DNA from 3 places in the Blastococcus sp. SYSU DS1024 genome. Region 3 is predicted to be linked to each of the others. Evidence: riboswitches for the same ligand, from Rfam matches in the RefSeq annotation. Region 3 holds a riboswitch; each other region holds the start of a gene.
What was found. A riboswitch is a leader RNA that binds a small molecule or an ion and turns the genes downstream of it on or off. The one in region 3 is predicted to bind cyclic di-AMP.
Positions count from the first base shown of each region.

Region 1: it holds a riboswitch for cyclic di-AMP, as region 3 does, so the genes downstream of both, ACI79S_RS06380 (hypothetical protein) here and ACI79S_RS14410 (C40 family peptidase) in region 3, are expected to answer to the same signal.
Region 2: it holds a riboswitch for cyclic di-AMP, as region 3 does, so the genes downstream of both, ACI79S_RS15495 (LysM peptidoglycan-binding domain-containing protein) here and ACI79S_RS14410 (C40 family peptidase) in region 3, are expected to answer to the same signal.

Region 1 is NZ_JBJHAA010000005.1:42,935-49,436, reverse strand. It holds gene ACI79S_RS06400 (protein adenylyltransferase SelO) at 1-1,039, shown strand, start outside; gene ACI79S_RS06395 (hypothetical protein) at 1,109-1,264, shown strand; gene ACI79S_RS06390 (protein kinase domain-containing protein) at 1,301-3,211, opposite strand; gene ACI79S_RS06385 (SDR family oxidoreductase) at 3,445-4,191, shown strand; gene ACI79S_RS06380 (hypothetical protein) at 4,214-5,095, opposite strand; cyclic di-AMP (ydaO/yuaA leader) riboswitch at 5,353-5,504, opposite strand; gene ACI79S_RS06375 (bifunctional 3'-5' exonuclease/DNA polymerase) at 5,657-6,502, opposite strand, start outside.
Region 2 is NZ_JBJHAA010000017.1:68,946-75,447, reverse strand. It holds gene ACI79S_RS15505 (NAD-dependent epimerase/dehydratase family protein) at 1-491, opposite strand, end outside; gene ACI79S_RS15500 (DUF5994 family protein) at 570-1,070, opposite strand; cyclic di-AMP (ydaO/yuaA leader) riboswitch at 1,450-1,543, shown strand; gene ACI79S_RS15495 (LysM peptidoglycan-binding domain-containing protein) at 1,624-2,454, shown strand; gene typA (translational GTPase TypA) at 2,524-4,416, opposite strand; gene ACI79S_RS15485 (hypothetical protein) at 4,520-4,861, opposite strand; gene ACI79S_RS15480 (GNAT family N-acetyltransferase) at 4,926-5,453, shown strand; gene ACI79S_RS15475 (YceI family protein) at 5,576-6,139, opposite strand; gene ACI79S_RS15470 (MarR family winged helix-turn-helix transcriptional regulator) at 6,228-6,502, shown strand, end outside.
Region 3 is NZ_JBJHAA010000015.1:57,377-63,878, reverse strand. It holds gene ACI79S_RS14425 (DEDD exonuclease domain-containing protein) at 1-692, opposite strand, end outside; gene ACI79S_RS14420 (D-alanyl-D-alanine carboxypeptidase family protein) at 891-2,636, shown strand; gene ACI79S_RS14415 (hypothetical protein) at 2,720-3,028, shown strand; cyclic di-AMP (ydaO/yuaA leader) riboswitch at 3,214-3,391, shown strand; gene ACI79S_RS14410 (C40 family peptidase) at 3,409-4,488, shown strand; gene ACI79S_RS14405 (M48 family metallopeptidase) at 5,179-6,444, shown strand; gene ACI79S_RS14400 (glycosyltransferase family 4 protein) at 6,441-6,502, shown strand, end outside.

The DNA.
Region 1 (6,502 bases), on a different contig from region 3:
CGAAGCGATGCACGCCCTCGGCATCCCGACGACGCGCGCCCTGGCCGTGGTGGCGACGGGCCGCCCGGTGCGCCGCGAGACCCTGCTCCCCGGCGCGGTGCTCGCCCGCGTCGCGAGCAGCCACCTGCGGGTGGGCACCTTCCAGTACGCCACCGTCCTCGGCGACGTCGAGCTGCTGCGCCGCCTCGCCGACCACGCCATCGCCCGCCACCACCCGGCGGCCGCCGGTGCCGACCACCCCCACCTCGCCCTTTTCGACGCGGTGGTCGCCGCCCAGGCCGAGCTGGTCGCCCGGTGGATGCTGGTCGGCTTCGTGCACGGCGTGATGAACACCGACAACACGACCATCTCGGGCGAGACCATCGACTACGGCCCGTGCGCCTTCCTCGACGCCTACGACCCGGCCACGGTCTACAGCTCCATCGACCACAGCGGGCGCTACGCCTACGGCAACCAGCCCGCGGCCGCCCAGTGGAACCTCGCCCGCCTGGCCGAGGCGCTCCTCCCGTTGCTGTCCGACGACCAGGAGCAGGCCGTCGCCCTCGCCGTCGAGTCGCTGGGCCGCTTCGCCCCGCGGTACGAGGCCGCCTGGACCGCCGGGATGCGCGCGAAGCTGGGCCTGCCCGACGGCGTCGAGGACGCCCTCGTGCGGCAGGTGGCCGAGGAGCTGCTGACCCTGCTCGCCCGGGACCACGTCGACCTCACGGCGTTCTTCCGCGGGCTGGGGTCGGCGGCGCGGGGGGACGTCGAGCGCGTCCGACTGCTCTTCCTCGACCTCGCCGGCATCGACGACTGGCTGGGGCGCTGGCGGGCGCTCGCCCCCGACGCCACGACCATGGACGGCGTCAACCCGGCGTACATCCCGCGCAACCACCTCGTCGAGGAGGCCCTGGACGCGGCGACCGGCGGGGATCTGGCACCGCTGGAGCGGCTCCTGTCCGTGGTGACCGCCCCCTTCGACGAGCGCCCGGGACTGGAGCGCTACGCCGCGCCCGCCCCGCAGGACTTCGGCGCCTACCGCACCTTCTGCGGGACCTGAGCCGCAGGACCTGAGCCCCGGCACCGCTCGCGGCGGGTTCGTCCCGGCCGCACCGGGTAGTCGCGATCCGTGCCACGAGAGATGGACCCCCGGGACCCGGACACCCTGTACGCCGAGGGGCCGGTGGCCCCCGAGCCCCCCGAGGACGACGTCCCCGACACCTCTCCCCTGCGCGACTCCGGCGGCACCGGTCCCGGGCCGGACGACCTCGACCGGCTGCTCTGACGGCCGGCTGCCCGGTCGGTGCCGGGCGACGCCGGGTCAGATGCGGGCGGCGGGCGCCACCTCGTCGTCGTCCCGCTCCGGCGCGTCGTCGTCCTCCTCCGGAGCGTCGGTCTGCTCACCGGCGTCGTCGTCGTCCTCCGGGGCGGCGGTCTGCTCACCGGCGTCCTCGTCGTCCTCCTCCGGGGCGGCGGTCTGCTCACCGTCGTCGCCGTCGTCCTCCGGCGGAGTGGTCGGCTCGGTCGTGCCGCCGTCACCCTCCGGCGGAGTGGTCGGCTCGGTCGTGCCGCCGTCACCCTCCGGCGGGCTGGTCGGCTCGGTCGTGCCGCCGTCACCCTCCGGCGGGCTGGTCGGCTCGGTCGTGCCGCCGTCACCCTCCGGCGGGCTGGTCGGCTCGGTCGTGCCGCCGCCACCCTCGGGCGGTGTGCTCGGCCCGGCGATGACCTCTCCGTTCCGCGGCGGGGTGCTCGGCTCGGGGGCGTCCCCGCCTGGTGACGTCGCGCCCCTCGCCGGACCCGTGCTCTCCTCTGCCGGGCCGCGGGATGCCGGGGCGCTCCGCACCGGTTCCTCGGCGACCGTCACCTCCGGGGCGGGCGCCACGGGCTCGGGGCGCCCCACCGGGATGGCGCCCCCACCGGTCGACGGCGGCAGCTCCGGCTCCGTCACACCTGGCCGGACCGCGACGCCGAGACGCACCTGGTCACCGGGGAGCAGCATGCCGGCGGCCGGCTCGAGGCGGGTCACCGTCCCCGGGGCCTGCTCCGCCGTCACGTCCTCCTCCTGCCGCACCGTCAGCCCCAGCGCGCCGAGCTCCGCGGCCACCTCGGCGGCCGGGCGGCCGAGGTACTCCTCGACGGCCAGCACGACACCCGCGGCTGCCGACGGGGTCGAGACGGCGCCGGCGGACCGGCCGGCGCCCGCGTCCGGATCCGGGATGACCCACAGGGCGCCGCCCCCGAGCAGGAGGAACGCCGCCAGCGGCGTCGCGACGGCCAGGGCCGGGCGACGGCCGGCCCGCCCCGGCGCCGCCCGGGTGCCCCGGGACGACGGGCGCGCCGCCCGCACCGGGCGCGTGACCAGCGGCCTTCGACGCGGCGCCGTCCCCGCCGGTCGGAGGATCGCCTCCTCGACGGCCGACAGGAAGGCGCCGCCGTCCCGCGGGCGCTGCGCCGGGTCCTTGACCAGGGCGGCGTCGATCAGGGCGCGCACGCCGGACGGCAGCGCGGCGGGGAGAGGTTCGGGGTGCTCCTGCACCTGTTTGAGCGCGACCGTGACCGGGTTGTCGCCGTCGAAGGCCGCGTGGCCGGTCAGGGACTCGTAGCCGACCAGGCCGAGGGCGTAGACGTCGCTGGCAGGGCTGACGTGCTCACCCCGCGCCTGCTCGGGCGACATGTACTGAGCGGTGCCGACGACCTGCCCGGTGCCCGTGATCGGCGCGCTCCCCGCCGACCACGAGATCCCGAAGTCGGTCAGCTTCACCGTGCCGTCCGGGCCGAGCAGGATGTTGGCCGGCTTGACGTCACGGTGGACCACGCCGGCGCGATGGGCCTCGGCCAGCCCGGCCGCCGCCTGCCGCAGCAGCGAGAGCGCGGCGGCGGTGTCCAGCGACCCCACCTCGGCCAGCCGGGCCGACAGCGGGGGGCCCTCCACGAGCTCCATCACCAGGTAGGCGAGCCGCTCGCCGGTGTCCTCGGCGGTGGTCTCCCCGTAGTCGAGGACCGCGGCGATGTTGGGGTGGCTCAGCGCCGCCGCGTGCCGGGCCTCGGAGCGGAAGCGGGCCACGAACACCGGGTCGTCGGCGTACTCGCTGCGCAGCACCTTGACCGCCACGGACCGGTGGAGCTGCAGGTCGCGCGCCCGCCACACCTCGCCCATCCCGCCGACGGCGATGAGTTCCTGCAGCTGGTAGCGGCCGTCCAGGCACCGTCGACTGGTTCCGGCCGTCGTCACTCCCGAATCCCCTCGTGTCGGTGCCGCGTGGTCGCGCCCGCGCGTCCCGTGCTCGTGCGTCCTCCCGGTGTGCCCGTCCGGAGGCCCGCTGAACCCCGATGGAGCCCACGAGGTGGAACCCGGTGGGTGCCACCGGGCGCCGGCGGTGCCGGTCACGCTCCCCCTGCGGGGCTCTCGTACCGTGCGTGCCGGCCGGCCGCAGGGGCTCGCCGCACCGATCGACAGGAGCACCCATGAGCACCGGCGTCGTCCTCATCACCGGCGCGAGTTCCGGCCTCGGCGAGGAGATGGCCCGGCAGTTCGCCGCCCGCGGCCACGACCTGGCGCTCTGCGCCCGGCGCACCGATCGGCTGGACGCCCTCGCCGCGGAGATCCGGTCGGCCACCGGCCGGCGGGTGGAGACCGCGGCGCTCGACGTCACCGACGCCGACGCCGTGCCCAGGGTCTTCGCCGCGTTCGCCGCGGCGTTCGGGGCGATCGACCGGGTGGTGGTGAACGCCGGCCTGGGCAAGGGCGCCCCCCTGGGCACCGGACGGGCCGACGCCAACCGCGAGACCGCGATGACGAACTTCGTCGGCGCGCTGGCGCAGTCGGAGGCGGCGCTGGAGATCTTCCGCCGCCAGGGCCGCGGTCACCTCGTGCTGATCTCCTCGATGTCGGCGCTGCGCGGCATGCGCCGGTCGATGACCACCTACGCCGCCACCAAGGCCGGGGTCGCGTCCCTCGCCGAGGGGCTGCGGGCGGAGCGGGTCCCCGGCCTGGACGTGTCGGTGATCTACCCGGGCTACATCCGGTCGGAGATGAACCAGCACGTGCAGCAGCGGACCCGGTTCATGGTGGACACCCCGACCGGCGTCCGCGCCATGGTGGCCGCCATCGAGGCCCGGCGGACCACGGCCTACGTGCCCGCGTGGCCCTGGGTGCCGCTCGGGCTGGCCATGCGGGTGCTGCCGCTGTCCGTGGTCCGCCGGCTCACCTAGGAACCGCCGCGGGACGGCGTGGTCAGTTGTAGTTCACGTGCACGTGGTCGAAGTGGTTGGCCGTCGCGCTGCCCCGGTTCTCCATGGCCTGCCACGACCCGCCCGCGGACGAGAGCATCCGCTGCTGCCAGATCAGGTAGTCCACGCCCAGCTCGGCCCAGTGGGCGCGGTGGTAGGCGACGATCGCGTCCCCGAGGGCGGCGTCGGACATCACCATGTAGTCCAGCGCGAGGCCCGAGGGGTGCCCGCCCGGGTCGGCGGCGCTGGCCCGGGTGCCGCCGAGGGTGATCCCCGCGGCGCCGGGGACGTTGCTGATCACGGCGTCCGCCGCGGTCTGGACCTGCGGCTTGACGCTGCCGGCGGTGTTGGAGATCCGGGCGACCGCCGTCGCCGCCACGGAGGCGGCGGCGGTCGCGGCGGCCCGGGCCTGCTGCTGCGTGGGCGTCGCCGCGGCGGGCGCTGCGGCCGCCTGCTCCGCGGCCGCGGCCTCCTCCGCCGCCTTCGCCTCGGCCGCCTCGGCCTCGGCGCGGGCGGCGGCCTCCGCCTCGGCCTGCTGCCGGTCGAGCTCGGCCTGGTCGGCCGCGGCCTGGGCCTCCTGGGCCGCGATCTGCTCGGCCTCGCGGCTGCTGCGGCTGGCCGCCAGGTCCTGCAACGGGGCGAGGTCCTCGGCGACGTCGACCGGCCCGGAACGCGAGGTCAGCCCCAGCTCCTGGGCGACGCTCACCGACTGCGGGGTGCCGGCCTCGGCCTGGGCGCCCGGGTCCACGCCGACGAGGGTGTTGACCAGGAGGGCGCCGGCGGCGGCCACCCCGAGGTAGAGCGCGGGACGGCGGAGGCCCGAGGGCGGGCGACGGCGGAGGGCGAGCGGGCCACGACGGCCCGAGGTGGTGGTGCGGGGATCCATGGGTGCGGGTGCTCCGGGGGTGCGGCGGGGTCGGCCGGGCGAGGCGGACCGCGAGGGATGCGGGCTGCGGACCGGCGCCGGGTCGCGGGGCCACCGGGCACCGGCGGCTCGGCCGGTGCGGTTCATCGGTGGCGGTGGGCGACCGGCGGGACGCCGGGTGCGCGTGCGGTCAGGTCCGGGGACGCCCCTGGAGGCGGCGGTGCCGGCGGGCGCGTGGTGGTGCGGCAGTGCAGGGGCGCGCCATGCGGCGGCTCTCCGTTTCTTCCGTCGTGCCGCCTACCGGGTTAGCTGACGGATTCGGGCTCAGAAGTTGCCCTACCCGCACCAGGACGTGCCCGGCGCGCGATTCACCCCAGAACTTCGGTGGGTCCCCGGCTCACCCCGAAGGGCAACTCGGCGGCGCCCGGCAGACCTCCCCGGATGGGGAGAGAACGATCGGTCGGGCTCCGCCACGGTAACCGTCGTTATGCAGTCGTGACAATGCGGAAGCGGCCACTTCCGCAGATCGTGACGCGTGTCGCGGCAGCTCGCCGGCCCCTTCGGTGGTGTAGGGCGGGCCGTTCAGCCCGCGTCGGCCCAGGACCGGACGACGGCGACGTCGAGCGGGAAGTCCACCGGGAAGGCGCCGAACAGCAGCCGCCCGGCCGTGGTGGCCGCGGCGCGCACCGCCTCGGCCACGGCGTCGGCCAGGTGCTCGGGGGTGTGCACGACGACCTCGTCGTGCAGGAAGAAGGCCAGGTGCGCCCGGGTCTCCAGCGGCCCGTCGCCGCCCAGCCGCCAGAGCCGGTTGCGGAGGTCGGCCAGCCAGCACATCGCCCACTCCGCTCCGGTGCCCTGGACGACGAAGTTGCGGGTGAACCGGCCCCAGGCGCGGCGGGCGCGGTCGCGGTCCTCCCGGGACCCGGCCTGATCCGCGGCCTCGCCGAGCCCGTCCGCCCGCTGCGCCCACGCCCCGGTGGGCGACGGCGACCCCCGGCCCAGCAGGGTGTGCACCACCTCGCCGCGCTCGCCGGCCCGGGCGGACTCCTCGACCAGGCCGATGGCGCGCGGGTAGCGGCGGGCGAGCCGGGGCATCATGCGACCGCTCTCCCCGCGCGTGCCGCCGTACATGGCGCCGAGGATGCCCAGCTTCGCCTCCGTCCGGGTCGCCACTGCACCACCGGCGACCATGCCCGCGTAGAGGTCCGAGGCCCGCGCCGCCTCGGCCATCGCGGTGTCCGCGCTCATCCCGGCGAGCACCCGGGGCTCCAGCTGGGCCACGTCGGCGACGACGAACCGCCAGCCGTCGTCCGCGACCGCCGCGGGGCGGATGAGCGTGGGCACCGAGAGCGCACCCCCGCCGTGGGACGCCCACCGACCCGTGACCACCCCGCCCGGCAGGAAGGCCGAGCGGAACCGCCCCGCCTG
Region 2 (6,502 bases), on a different contig from region 3:
CAGCCGAGGCGGTGGACCGGGTCGTAGGGGCCGACGATCAGGCCGGCACGGGCGGTGAGGAAGCGGCCGCCGACGGCCGCGGCGAGTTCCCGCTCGGCGAAGGCCTTGATCGCTCCGTACTCGTCGTCGTCGTCGGCGCCCTCCGTCCGCTCGCCGTCCTCGGGGCCGAGCGGGCCCGGCGGCCAGTTCCGGTAGGCGTTGAGGCTGCTCACGAAGACGTAGGAGCGGACCCCGCCGAGCGCCGCCGCGGCGTTGCGGGCGGCGGCCCGGGTCTGGCAGGAGGTGTCGACGACGAGCTCCGGCTCCCACTCCCCCAGCGTGCGCGGCAGCGCACGGGGGTCGTCACGGTCGCCGTGCAGCGCCCGCACGCCCTCCGGCGGCGCGCCCGTGACGCCCCGGGTGAAGGTGGCGACGTCGTGCCCCCGCCCGAGCGCGGCACCGACCACGTGCCGACCGAGGAAGTGGGTGCCGCCGAGGACGAGGAGTCTCATGCCGACCACTCCAGCCCGGTCGGCGCCCACGCGTCCAGGGCGTTCGCCGGCAGCGGATCGGCCGTCGGCGGACGACCGCTACACCGCGCGGGACACCGGCAGCGTGGGCACCTGCGGGAGGGGCGTGGACCGGGCCGCGGCGAGCACCATCTGGGGCGAGGACGGCAGGCCGCGCCGGGTGCAGAGCCGCAGCGCCCGGGCGCCGGTGAGGACGTCGGTCTCCGGCGGGACGACCAGCAGGTCGGCGCGGCGGTTGCCCCCGGCCCAGGTGAGGCAGACGACCTGAGGGTCCATGCTGCGGAAGCCGCCGGCGCGCACCGTGCGGCCCAGCACCTCCAGCTTGCGGGGGGCCGGCTCCCAGGCCTCGAGGGCGTAGGTGAACCGCTCCACCCGCACACCGCGCCGCTCCAGCGCGGCGACCAGCTCGGGCAGCTCCACGGCGAGGTCCCGGCTCCGCGGGAACCACGCACCGTCGAACGCCGAACCGCCCGATCCGGCGTCGGCGCGCAGGCTCACCCGGACGTCGATCCCACCCCGGAAGCCCTCGGCCGCCGGAACCGTACGGGTGATCGTCGCCATGAGCGTTCGGCCGCCTTCCTCGTTCCCAGGGAGCCGGGAGACGGCTCCGACGCCAACGTAGGCCGGGTGCGCGGCGGGCTCCCCCGACGGTGCGGCGGGCGCGTCGGACCGCTCCGGCCAGCCATCACGATTCGTGACCTACCGAGCACATACCCGCGCAGCCGTCCGGACTGCCGCCCGGCGGGAGGGCTGCGCACGGACAGTCGGCAGCACACCACGGGGCGTCAGTCCTCGCGGGGGGACGCGGGACAGGTGCTCCGCGGAGTTGCTGCCGGGGACGGCGGTCTGCCTACCGTGCGGCGTCCACCACCGGGTGGGCCCGGATGGCGGACCGCCGAACCTGCCCACCGCCACCGGACCGTGCACACGACGGGCAGGCGCGGGGGACCCACGAGAACCTGGCCCTCGGCCTCGGGGTGAAGCCGCAGCACGCGGCCGGGCAGCTCTCGCCCGAACCCGACAGCTAACCCCGCAGGCGGCGAGAGGCTTCCCCATGCTCAAGCACCGCACGGCGCGACTCGGTCGCCCCACCCGCACCTCCGCCACGGCAGCTGTGGCACGTCCGGCCGTGGTCCTCGCGGCCGCGGCGGCCGCCTCCTTCGCGATCGCCGCTCCCGCCCACGCCCACTCCGGGGAGCACACGGTCGTCCCCGGTGACACGCTGGGCGGGCTCGCGGCCGCCCACGGCACCTCGTGGCAGACCCTCCACGCCGACAACCTCGCCACCATCGGCGCCGACCCGAACGTGCTGCGCGTCGGGCAGGTCCTCGTCATCGGCGGATCGGGCGCCGCGCCCGCCGCCCCCGCCGCCCCCGCCGTCCCGAGCGCGCCGGCCGCCGTCGGCGAGTACGTGGTCCAGGCGGGCGACACGCTGGGCGGTATCGCCGCCGGCCACGGCACCACCTGGGAGCAGTTGCACGCCCTGAACCTCGATGTCGTCGGTGCCGACCCGAACGTGCTGCGCGTCGGTCAGCGGCTCGCCCTCGGCGGCGGCACGGCGGCGGTGCCGGAGCGCGCCAGCCGGGCCGCGGACCGGTCGGCCCCGGACGCGGCGGCCTACGGCGCGTGGGATCCCCACGTGCGCCCCGCCGTGGGAGAGATCGCCGCGCAGTTCGGCATCTCGACGGTGTTGACCCGCCCCGGCCACAGCCCCACGGAGGGGCTCGCCGCCGACTTCATGGTCTACGACGACCGGGCCACGGGCGACGCGGTCGCCCAGTACGTCATCGACAACGCGGCGCGCCTCGGCGTCGAGTACGTCATCTGGCACCAGCAGATCGCCGGCACGTGGACGGGTTGGGCGTGGCAGGCCATGGAGGACCGTGGATCCGCCACGGCCAACCACATGGACCACCCGCACGTGGCCTTCGCACCGGCGCCGTAACGGCACCCGCGACGCAGCGAGCCCCTGCCCGGATCACCGGACAGGGGCTCGCTGCGCACCGGGGGCGGATCAGCTGGGCTTGGGCTTGCGGTTCTTGGCCTTGCCGCGCTCGGTCTGGTCCAGGACCACCTTGCGGATGCGGACACTGGCCGGCGTCACCTCGACGCACTCGTCCTCGGCGCAGAACTCCAGCGCCTGCTCCAGGTTCAGGATCCGCGGCGGGATGAGCCGCTCCAGCTCCTCGGAGGTGGACTTGCGCATGTTGGTGAGCTTCTTCTCCTTGGTGATGTTCACGTCCATGTCGTCCGGACGCGAGTTCTCACCGACGATCATGCCCTCGTAGACCTCGGTGCCCGGCTCGACCATGAGCTGGCCGCGCTCCTGCAGCGAGAACATCGAGTACGTCGTCGCCACGCCCTGGCGGTCGGCCACGAGCGAGCCGGTCGGGCGGGCGCGCATGTCGCCCAGCCACGGCTCGTAGCCCTCGAGGTTGTGGTTGAGGACGCCGGTACCGCGCGTCTCGGTGAGGAACTCGGTGCGGAACCCGATGAGGCCGCGCGACGGGACGATGTACTCCATCCGCGCCCAGCCGGTGTCGTGGTGCACCAGGTTCTCCAGCCGCGCCCGGCGAACCGCGAGCGCCTGGGTCAGCGTGCCGACGTACTCGCCCGGGGTGTCGATGGTGACCCGCTCGACCGGCTCGTGCAGCTTGCCGTCGATGGTCTTGGTGACCACGGTCGGGCGACCGACCGTGAGCTCGAACTCCTCCCGGCGCAGCTGCTCGACGAGGATGGCCAGCGCCAGCTCGCCGCGGCCCTGCATCTCCCAGGTGTCGGGCCGCTCGGTGGGCAGCATGCGCACCGAGACGTTGCCGACCAGCTCCTGGTCGAGCCGGTTCTTGATCAGGCGGGCGGTGAGCTTCTTGCCGGACTTGCCCGAGATCGGCGAGGTGTTGATGCCGATCGTGATCGAGATCGAGGGCTCGTCGACGGTGAGCGGCGGCAGCGGCCGCGGGTCGTTCGGGTCGGCGAGGGTGTCGCCGATCATGATGTCCTCGATGCCGGCGATGGCGACCAGGTCGCCGGGGCCGGCGCTCTCGGCCGGGGTGCGGGTGAGGCCCTCGGTGACGAGCAGCTCGGTGATCTTGACGTTCTTGATGGTGCCGTCGACCTTGCACCAGGCCACCTGCTGGCCCCGCTTCATCTCACCGGAGTGCACGCGCAGCAGCGCGAGCCGGCCGAGGAACGGCGAGGCGTCGAGGTTGGTGACCTGCGCGCGCAGCGGCTCCTCGGCGTCGTAGGTCGGCGCCGGAACGGTGTCCAGCAGCGTCTTCACCAGCGGCCCGAGGTCCGGGCTGTCGGGCACGGTGCCGTTCTCGGGGCGGTTGAGCGACGCCTGCCCGGTGCGCCCGTTGCAGTAGACGATCGGGAACTCGAGGGCGTCGGCGTCCAGGCCGGCGTCCTCCATCAGCTCCATGAACAGCTCGTAGCACTCGTCGACGACCTCGGCGATGCGGGCGTCACCGCGGTCGGTCTTGTTCACCGCGAGGATGACCGGCATCCCCTTGGCCAGCGCCTTGCGCAGCACGAACCGGGTCTGCGGCAGCGGCCCCTCGGAGGCGTCGACCAGCAGGACCACGCCGTCGACCATCGACAGCCCGCGCTCGACCTCACCCCCGAAGTCGGCGTGACCGGGGGTGTCGACGATGTTGACGACCACCGGGTTGCCGTCCTCGTCGGCCAGGCGGATCGCGGTGTTCTTGGCGAGGATGGTGATGCCGCGCTCGCGCTCGAGGTCCATCGAGTCCATCACGCGGTCCTGCGTGGTGTCGGCGTCGGTACCCTCGCCCTTGGCGCGCCCCAGGGCGCCGGCCTGGCGGAGGAGGGCGTCGACCAGGGTCGTCTTGCCGTGGTCGACGTGGGCGATGATCGCCACGTTGCGCAGGTCGTTGCGGGTGGGCATGCGGAAGGGCACCTCGGGCAGCTCGGGGTCGCGCCGCGCGGACGCGCGCGGGCTAGCAGGACAACGACCTCCGAGGCCGCGACCTTCCCTCCACTCTAGGTGCTCAGCGCGCGGACACCGTCTCCCGCTGCTTGTCGACCACCCCGTAGGTGGCCCCTGCGGCGGCGACAGTGACCAGACTCACCGCGAACCAGGCGGGGAAACCGGCGCCCAGGGCGAGGACGTGTGCCAGGACGAAGGCGCCGATGTAGAGGGCGGCGAGCCCCGCGGTGACGGCGGGGCCCCGCCGTCGGGCGGCGATCCAGGCGGCTCCGGCGCCGCAGACGGCGAACACCGCGCCGCCGAGCGCCCGGACGCCGGTGCCCTGCGCGATGCCGAAGCCTGCGGCCAGCCCGACGGCGACCAGGAGCGAGGCGGGGATCCGGGACAGGGACGGCGTCGACATGCCGACCAGTGTCCCAGCGGGGACGGCTACGGGTCGATGCGCCAGGGTGGGGCAGGGTGAGCGGATGACCACGAGGACCCGCCTGCTGGCCATGGACGACGCGCCGGCACTGACCCGGATCGTCCTCGCGGACCGCGACTTCCTCGCCCCGTGGGAACCGCGGCGCGAGGAGTCCTACTTCACCGAGGAGGGCCAGCGCGAGGAGGTCCGCCGGGCCCTGGACCGGCACGCGCTGGGGCTGGGGCTGCCGCACGTCGTCCTGGACGCGGCCGGCGGGGTCGTCGGCCGGATCACGCTGAACAACATCGTGCGCGGCGCCTTCCAGTCGTGCAGCGTCGGCTACTGGGTGGGCGCGGCCAGCAACGGGCGGGGCCTGGCCACCGCGGCCCTCGGCGACATGCTCCGCCGGGCCTTCGGCGAGCTGGGCCTGCACCGCGTCGAGGCGGGGACGCTGGTGCACAACGCGGCGTCCCAGCGGGTGCTGGAGCGCAACGGGTTCACCCGCTATGGGCTTGCGCCGCAGTACCTGCGGATCGCGGGCCGATGGCAGGACCACTTCCTGTTCCAGGTGCTGAACCCTGCGACGACCTAGCGCCCGACCGACGCAGAAGGCCCCGGACGGCGAACCGTCCGGGGCCTTCGCGACGTGCTGGAACGGCGCCTCTGCAGGGTCCCGCGTCAAGCTCGCGAGACGCGGGGGCAGAGGGCTCCTTCTCAGGCGGTGCGGAGCACGGCCTCGATCTCGAGCTCGACGTTGATCTTGTCGCCGACGACGACGCCGCCGCCGTCCATCGGCATGTCGATGTCGACGCCGTACTCCTTGCGGGAGATCTCGGTCTTGGCGCTGAAGCCGGCGCGCGTGCCGCCGTAGGCGTCCGGGCCGAAGCCGTTGAGCTCGAGCTCGAGCACGACCGGCTTGGTGATGCCCTTGATGGTGAGGTCGCCCTCGACGGTCCAGTCGGCGCCGTCGGTCTTCACGCCGGTCGAGCGGAAGGTCATCACGGTGTGGTTGCCGACGTCGAAGAAGTCGGCGGACTTGATGTGCGCGTCCCGCTGCTCCTGGCGGGTGTCGATCGAGTCCATGTCCACCGTGGCGGTGACGCTGGACTGCGTCGGGTCCTCGGCGGTGACGATCTCGCCGGAGAACTCGCGGAAGTAGCCCCGGACCTTGCTCACCATCATGTGGCGGACGGAGAAGCCGACGGTGGAGTGGCTGGCGTCGATGTCCCAGGTGCCGGCGATGTAGCCGGGGATCTGGACGCTGGTGCTGCTGGTCATGGTGTCTCCCTGGTGGTCGTGCGTGGCGGGGTGATGTCTGGCGTCAGCATAGTTGAGCGCTTGACTATTCCGCCAGTATTCTGTGCCCATGACCATGTCGGTGTCGCCGGAGTCCCTCCCCACGGGTGAGCCGCGCTGGCTCGATCCCGAGGAGCAGAAGGCGTGGCGCGCCTGGCTCTACAGCGCCCAGCTCCTGCTCGACCGGCTCGACCGCGAGCTCAGCCACCGCACCGGCATCTCGCACGCCTACTACGAGATCCTCGTCGCCCTCTCCGAGGCGCCCGAGCGCATGATGCGGATGAGCGAGCTGGCCGACCGGTGCCTCTCCTCCCGGAGCCGGCTCTCGCACGCCGTCTCGCGGCT
Region 3 (6,502 bases):
TAGACGCCGGGACCGCTGGGCACCCCGTCGGCCAGGTGCCGCTTCCGCCGTCGCTCCGGATCCACCTGCCGGGTCAGCCCGGTCAGCTCCTCGAGAGTGGTGACGCCGAGGGGGCCGAGCCGCTCGAAGAGGCCGTGCAGCACGTCCACCGTGGCCCGCGCGTCGTCCAGGGCCCGGTGCGTGGGCGAGGTCGTGGCGGAGAAGTACGGGGCAAGAGTGGCGAGCTTGCAGTTGGGCACCTCGTCCCGGCTGAGCAGCCGCCGGGCGAGCACGGCGGTGTCGACGGACGCCACCGTGGGCCACACCAGGCCGTTCTCGACGCACGCCGCCTTGAGGAACCCGAGGTCGAACGGGGCGTTGTGGGCGACGAGGACGGCGCCGCGGGCGAACTCGAGGAAGGTCGGGAGCACGGCGCCGATCCGCGGGGCCGTGGCGACCATCGTCGAGGTGATCCCGGTCAGCACGCTGATGTAGGGCGGGATCTCGTGGCCGGGGTCGACGAGGGTCTGGAACTCGCCGAGCACCTGCCCGCCGCGGACGCGCACGGCCCCGATCTCGGTGATGGCGCTGTCCTTCGGGGACCCGCCGGTGGTCTCCAGGTCCACGACGACGAACGTCACCTGCGCCAGCGGTGTCCCGACCTCCTCGATGGAGACCTGCTGGGGGTGCAGCGGTGCGGGGGAGGGTGCCACGGAGCGGACGCTAGGTCGGGGGGGTGACACTCCCGGGGACGCGCGCCGGGGCCGGTCGCGCACCGGCCTCCCCTGACCGGGGGGTCCGGGGCTGCCTGCACCGGGCGGAACCTGGCGTTCCGGCCCCGATCGGGACACCATGCCTGCCAGTGGCCATCGCGTCCGGTGCGACCGGCCCGCACGCAGAGGTGGTCGGTGATGCCCGCGCGCTCCAGGTGGCGCCCGCCCGCCCGGGCCCGGCGATGCGCGGTGGCCGCGGCGCTGGCGGCGTGCCTGGCGGTGCTGCTGCCCGCCGGGCCGGTGGCCGCCGCGCCCAGCGACCAGCCGGGTGGCACCTCCGGCGTGCTGGACAGCCGCGACCTGGACCGGCTGCAACGGCGGGCCGCCGAGGTGCAGGAGGACCTCCGGGCGCGCCAGGGGCAGGTCGTCGCCGCGCGCGAGGCGCTGGCCGAGGCGCAGCGGTCGGTGGACGAGGCGAGGGCGGTGCTCGAGGACGCCCGGGGCGTGCTGGCCGGGCACCAGCGCGAGGTCGCCGGTTACGCCGCTGCGGTCTACCGGGACGGTGGCGCCCTCACCCCCCTGACGCTCCTGCTCACCGGTGGCGACCCGGGGGAGGTCCTCGCCGGCATGGGCTTCCTCGACGCCGTCGACGCGCACCTCGCCCACCTCATCGGCGTCGCGGAGAGCCACCGGCGCAGCGCCCTGGACCAGCAGCAGCGCGCCCAGGCCGCGCTCGGCGTGGCCCAGGAGCGGGCGGACGAGGTGGCCGCGCGGGTGGCCGCGCTGGAGGCGGCCGCCGATGCGGTGACCACGGAGCTCCACGACACGCTGGCCGTCGTCGACCGGCAGCTGGCGGCGCTCCAGGGGGAGCAGGTGTCGGTGAACGAGCAGACGGCGGCCAGCTGGCGGGCCTACGTCGACCAGCTCCGGACCGCCGGCCTCGGCGACGTGCCCGCCGCCGCGCTGCGGGAACCCGAGCGCAGCCTCCCCGACCGCCTCGCTCCGGTGGCCGCAGCCGCGGGTGGCGCGCAGCGCGGGGTGGCCCAGCTGCCCGGGCGGCCGAGCTCGCTCCTGGTCCTGCCCGCCGAGACCCTGACCGCCGTCAGCGGCGCGATGGAGGCCCTGGGGCAGCCGTACGCGCCCGGGACGGCGGGGCCGGAGTCCTGGGACTGCGGGTCACTGGTCCAGGTGGCCTACGGCCGGGCCGGTGTCCAGCTGCCCGCGACGCAGGAGGAGCTGTTCGCGAGCGCCGTATCCGTGGCCCCCGCCGACGTCCTCCCCGGTGACCTGGTCTTCCTGGGCTCGCCGGAGGCGGGCCTCGGGCACGTGGGCATCGCCCTGGACCCGCGGACCATGCTGACCGCCGACGCCCGGGCCGGCGCGGTCGTGGTGCGGACGCTGCCGGGCGACCAGGTGCTGGCGATCGGCCGCCCGGTCCTCGGCCAGCGGCCCCCCGTCGCCGTCCCGGCGCCGGCCGCGGGGACGCTGCGGACCGAGTGCGGCAACACCGTCTACCCACCCAGCTACGACGGCGCCCGCGCGTGGGGCGGCTACCCGAACGGCCTCATCCCGCCCAGCGCGATGTGCCCGCTCGGCGTCGGCGGGCACGCGCTGCGCTGCGATGCGGCCGCCGCCTACCGGGCCATGTCGGCGGCCTACGCGACCGCCTTCGGGAGCCCGCTGTGCCTCACCGACTCCTACCGGACCTACGCCGGCCAGGTGCGGCTGTACGGGGAGAAGCCGGCCCTGGCCGCGGTGCCCGGCACCAGCAACCACGGCTGGGGCCTGGCGGTGGACCTGTGCGGCGGCGTCCAGACGTTCGGCACCCGGCAGTACGCCTGGATGGTGGCCAACGCCGGGCGCTTCGGCTTCCTGCACCCCACGTGGGCCGACCCGGGCAACGGGCGCGAGGAGCCGTGGCACTGGGAGTACGCGGGCAGCTGACCCGGCGCGGGCCGACGGTGGCCCGGCGGAAATGTCGGTGGCCCTTCCTACCGTGCGCAGCAACTCACGGAGGAGAAGAAGCGATGCTCATCGATTGCGACACCTGCACCGCCCGGGGGACCGGTTGCGCCGACTGCGTCGTGACCGTGCTGCTGGGGGCCCCGCCCGGGTGGCAGGGGGTCGACCCGGTCGTCGTGCCGATGACCGGGCGGCCGCGTGGCGGGCCGGCCACGGCCGCCGAGGACGTCGTCGTCCCGCCGCCGGGCGTGGTGGTGGAGTTCGACGAGGTGGAACGCCGCGCCGTGCGCGCGCTGGCCGAGGGCGGCCTGGTTCCCCCGCTGCGGCATCCCGACGGGCACGGCGGGGAGCGGTCGGGACGGCGTACCGGTTGATCCCCGCCCGCCCGTGGCGAGGGACGGGTGTACACCCGATCGGGTGAATGCCCAGGTAGACGCGCCATCGCGGGGCACGTGGCCGTCGCACACGTCTCACCTGTTCCCGTTTGTCACAGGCGCATCACGGTCGTAGGGTTCCCTCCGTTCGGCCGGGTGGTCGTCATCCATCGATGGATGGCCTCGACCGGACACCGCCTAATCACCGCGTGGCGTGCACCACTGGCGCCCGAGGTGTACCGGGGACCCACCGCACTCTGGGGTGAGTTCTCCCGCCGTCGGCTCGCCGGTGCGCGGGGGATAGGGCCAGTCTTCCCAGCCCGAACCCGTCAGCTAACTCGGTCGGCGGTTGCAGCGGAAGAAACGGAGAGCCGCCGCACGTGGCGACCCCTCACGCACTACTGACGCACGCCCCCGAACAACTCCACACCGCCGGCCGGTGCAGCTCTGCCAGCGCCCGCCGCTTCGGACCGCTCCGTTCGGGGCTCCTGGTCAGCGCCGTCGCGGCCCTGACCGTCACCGTCCTCCCGGGTACCGCGTCGGCGGTTCCCGGCACCGCCGACGAGGTCGCCGCCCAGGTGGCCGAGGCCAGCCACGAGCTGGAGGTCGTCTCCGAGCAGCTCAACGAGGCGCGCGTCGTCCTCGAGGGCCACCAGCGCGACGCGCAGGCCGCGAGCGAGGCGGTCGCGGAGGCGGAGGCCCGGCTCGGTTCCCTCGACGGGCACATGCGCCGGCTGGCCCGCAGCGTCTACACGGGCAGCGGCATGTCGCAGCTCGACGTCCTGCTGACCAGCAACTCGGCCGACCAGCTGGTCGACCAGCTGGGCACCCTCGACGTCATCGCCGGGCACACCAGCGAGGTGCTCACCGAGGTGTCGCGGGCGGCCGAGGACGCGGAGCAGGCCCGCGACGCCGCCGAGAAGGCCGCGGCGGACGCCCGGCGGGCGGTGGAGCGGATCGCCGGCCAGCAGGAGGAGCTCGAGGCGAAGATCGCCGACTACCAGCGCCGGTACGAGGCGCTCACCGCGCCGCAGCAGGCGCAGGTGGCACAGGCCCACGGTGGCGCCGGTCTCCCGGCGCCCACCGGCAGCGTCATCGCGCCGAGCACGGCCGCCCAGGTGGCGGTGAACACCGCGCTCGCCCAGCTCGGCGACCCGTACGTGTGGGGTGCCGGCGGGCCGAACGCCTTCGACTGCTCGGGGCTGACGTCGTACGCCTACGCCGCGGCCGGGGTGACGCTCCCGCACTCCAGCCGGTCGCAGAGCCAGATGGGTAGGCCCGTCTCCCGCGGCGAGCTGCAGCCGGGCGACCTGCTGTTCTTCTACAGCCCGGTGAGCCACGTGGGCATGTACATCGGCAACGGCCAGATGGTGCACGCCTCCACGTCCGGCCAGCCGGTGAAGGTGGCGAGCGTGGACTCGATGGGGAGCTACAACAGCGCCCGTCGCATCGCCGGCTGACAGCTCCGGGAGCATCGCAGCGAGGGACGAGCGAGGAGCGGACCGGGGCGCGGAGGCCGGCTGGTGACATCGCCGGCTGACAGCTCCGGGAGCATCGCAGCGAGGGACGAGCGAGGAGCGGACCGGGGCGCGGAGGCCGGCTGGTGACATCGCCGGCTGACGGTTCCAGGCTGGTGACCGAGGGCCGGTGATCCCGACAGGGATCGCCGGCCCTCGGCGGTCCTGGGCGGTCCGGTGACCGAGGGCGCCGTCCGACGACCTCGGGCAGGCCCGGGGGAGCGTCCTGGCGCGATCTTCGCGTGCGCCCGGAGCCCCCTGGTCGAGCAGCAGGATGCCGACGAGGGCGGCCAGCACCGGATGGGTGCTCGTGAAGACGCCGAGGAAGCGCGGGGGCACGAACCGCAGGGTGGTGCGGTCGGCGGCGCAGGGGACGACCGACGACAGCCCCCCGGCGGCGACGGCACAAGTGGTCGCTGGAGGGGCCGGGGAGGACCAGGCCGGATTCGCACGTCGCGGTCGTCGACGCGGGGCCTTCACCGGCGCCGCTGACCTGCTGGGCACCTCCCAGGCGTCGGTGTCGCGCGCGGTGGCCGGGTTCGAACGGGAGCCCGGTGCCCGCGTGCCGCGGCCCGGGGGAGGAGCGGAGCCGGCGGGGAGGGCGCGGGGAGCCGCCCGCCTAGGATCGGCGGGGTGAGCGTTCGCCGGGCCGCCCTGGTGGCCGCGGCCCTGCTCGGGATCGCCGTCGTCGTCGTCATCGTCGTCCGCACCCCGTGGGACGTGCTGCCCGAGCCGCCCGGAGGACGCACCGAGCCCGACCCCACCGCGGGCCTGGATCCCGCGACGATCGAGCGCGCGGAGGCCTTCGCCGCCGCCCTGCGGCCCGCGTCGCTGCTCTCCCTGGTCCTCGGGCTGGCGGTCTCGGCGGTGCTCGGGCTCACCCCGCTGGGGGCCCGCCTGATGCGTGCGGTGGGGGCGCGGTGGGGCGACCGGTGGGTCGTGCAGGTGCTGCTGGGCGTGCCGGTCCTGCTCCTCCTGGGACGCGTGGTGACCCTGCCGATCTCCGCCTACGCGGAGGCCGTGCGCACGCGCTACGGCCTGTCCACCCGTGGCTGGGGGCTCTGGCTGCGCGACGTCGCCGTCTCGCTGGCCATCAGCGCGGCGCTGACCGTCGTCGTGGTGCTGGCCTTCCTGTGGCTGGTCCGTCGCGCGCCGCGCACCTGGTGGGCCTGGGGCGGGGCGGCAGCGGCCGGCTTCGTCGTCGTCGGCTCGTTCCTCTACCCGGTGGTCATCGAGCCGGCGTTCAACACCTTCGAGCCGCTGCCGGCGGGCGAACTGCGCAGCGACCTGCTCGCCCTCGCGGAGGAGAACGGCACCCCGGTCCAGGACGTGCTGGTCTCCGACGCCTCCCGGCGGACGACGGCGTTGAACGCCTACGTCTCCGGGTTCGGCTCGACCCGGCGGATCGTCGTCTACGACACCGTCCTCGGCCGGCTGCCCGATGCGGAGATCGAGTCGATCGCGGCGCACGAGCTGGGGCACGTGGCCGCCGACGACGTCCTGACCGGCACGCTCATGGGCGCGCTGGGCGCGGGTGCGGCGACCGCGCTGCTGGGCTGGCTGCTGACCTGGACGCCCCTGCTGCGCCGCTCGGGGGCGCCGTCGGCCGGCGACCCCCGCGTGGTCCCCCTGCTGCTGTTCCTGGTCGCCGTGGGCGGCCTGCTGTCCACGCCGGTGCAGAACCTGGTGTCGCGCCAGATCGAGGCCCGCGCGGACCTGCACACCCTCGACCTCACCCGCGATCCGGAGGCATTCATCGCCATGCAGCAGCGGCTCGCCAGGGCCAACCTCAGCGATCCGGATCCGCCGGCGGCCTGGCACTGGTTCTTCGGCAGCCACCCCACGACCGCGCAGCGCATCGCGATGGCCGAGGACTGGGCGCGCCTGGAGGGGCCGTGAGCCGGACGCTGGTCGTCACGAACGACTTCCCGCCCCGGCAAGGAGGCATCCAGACGTT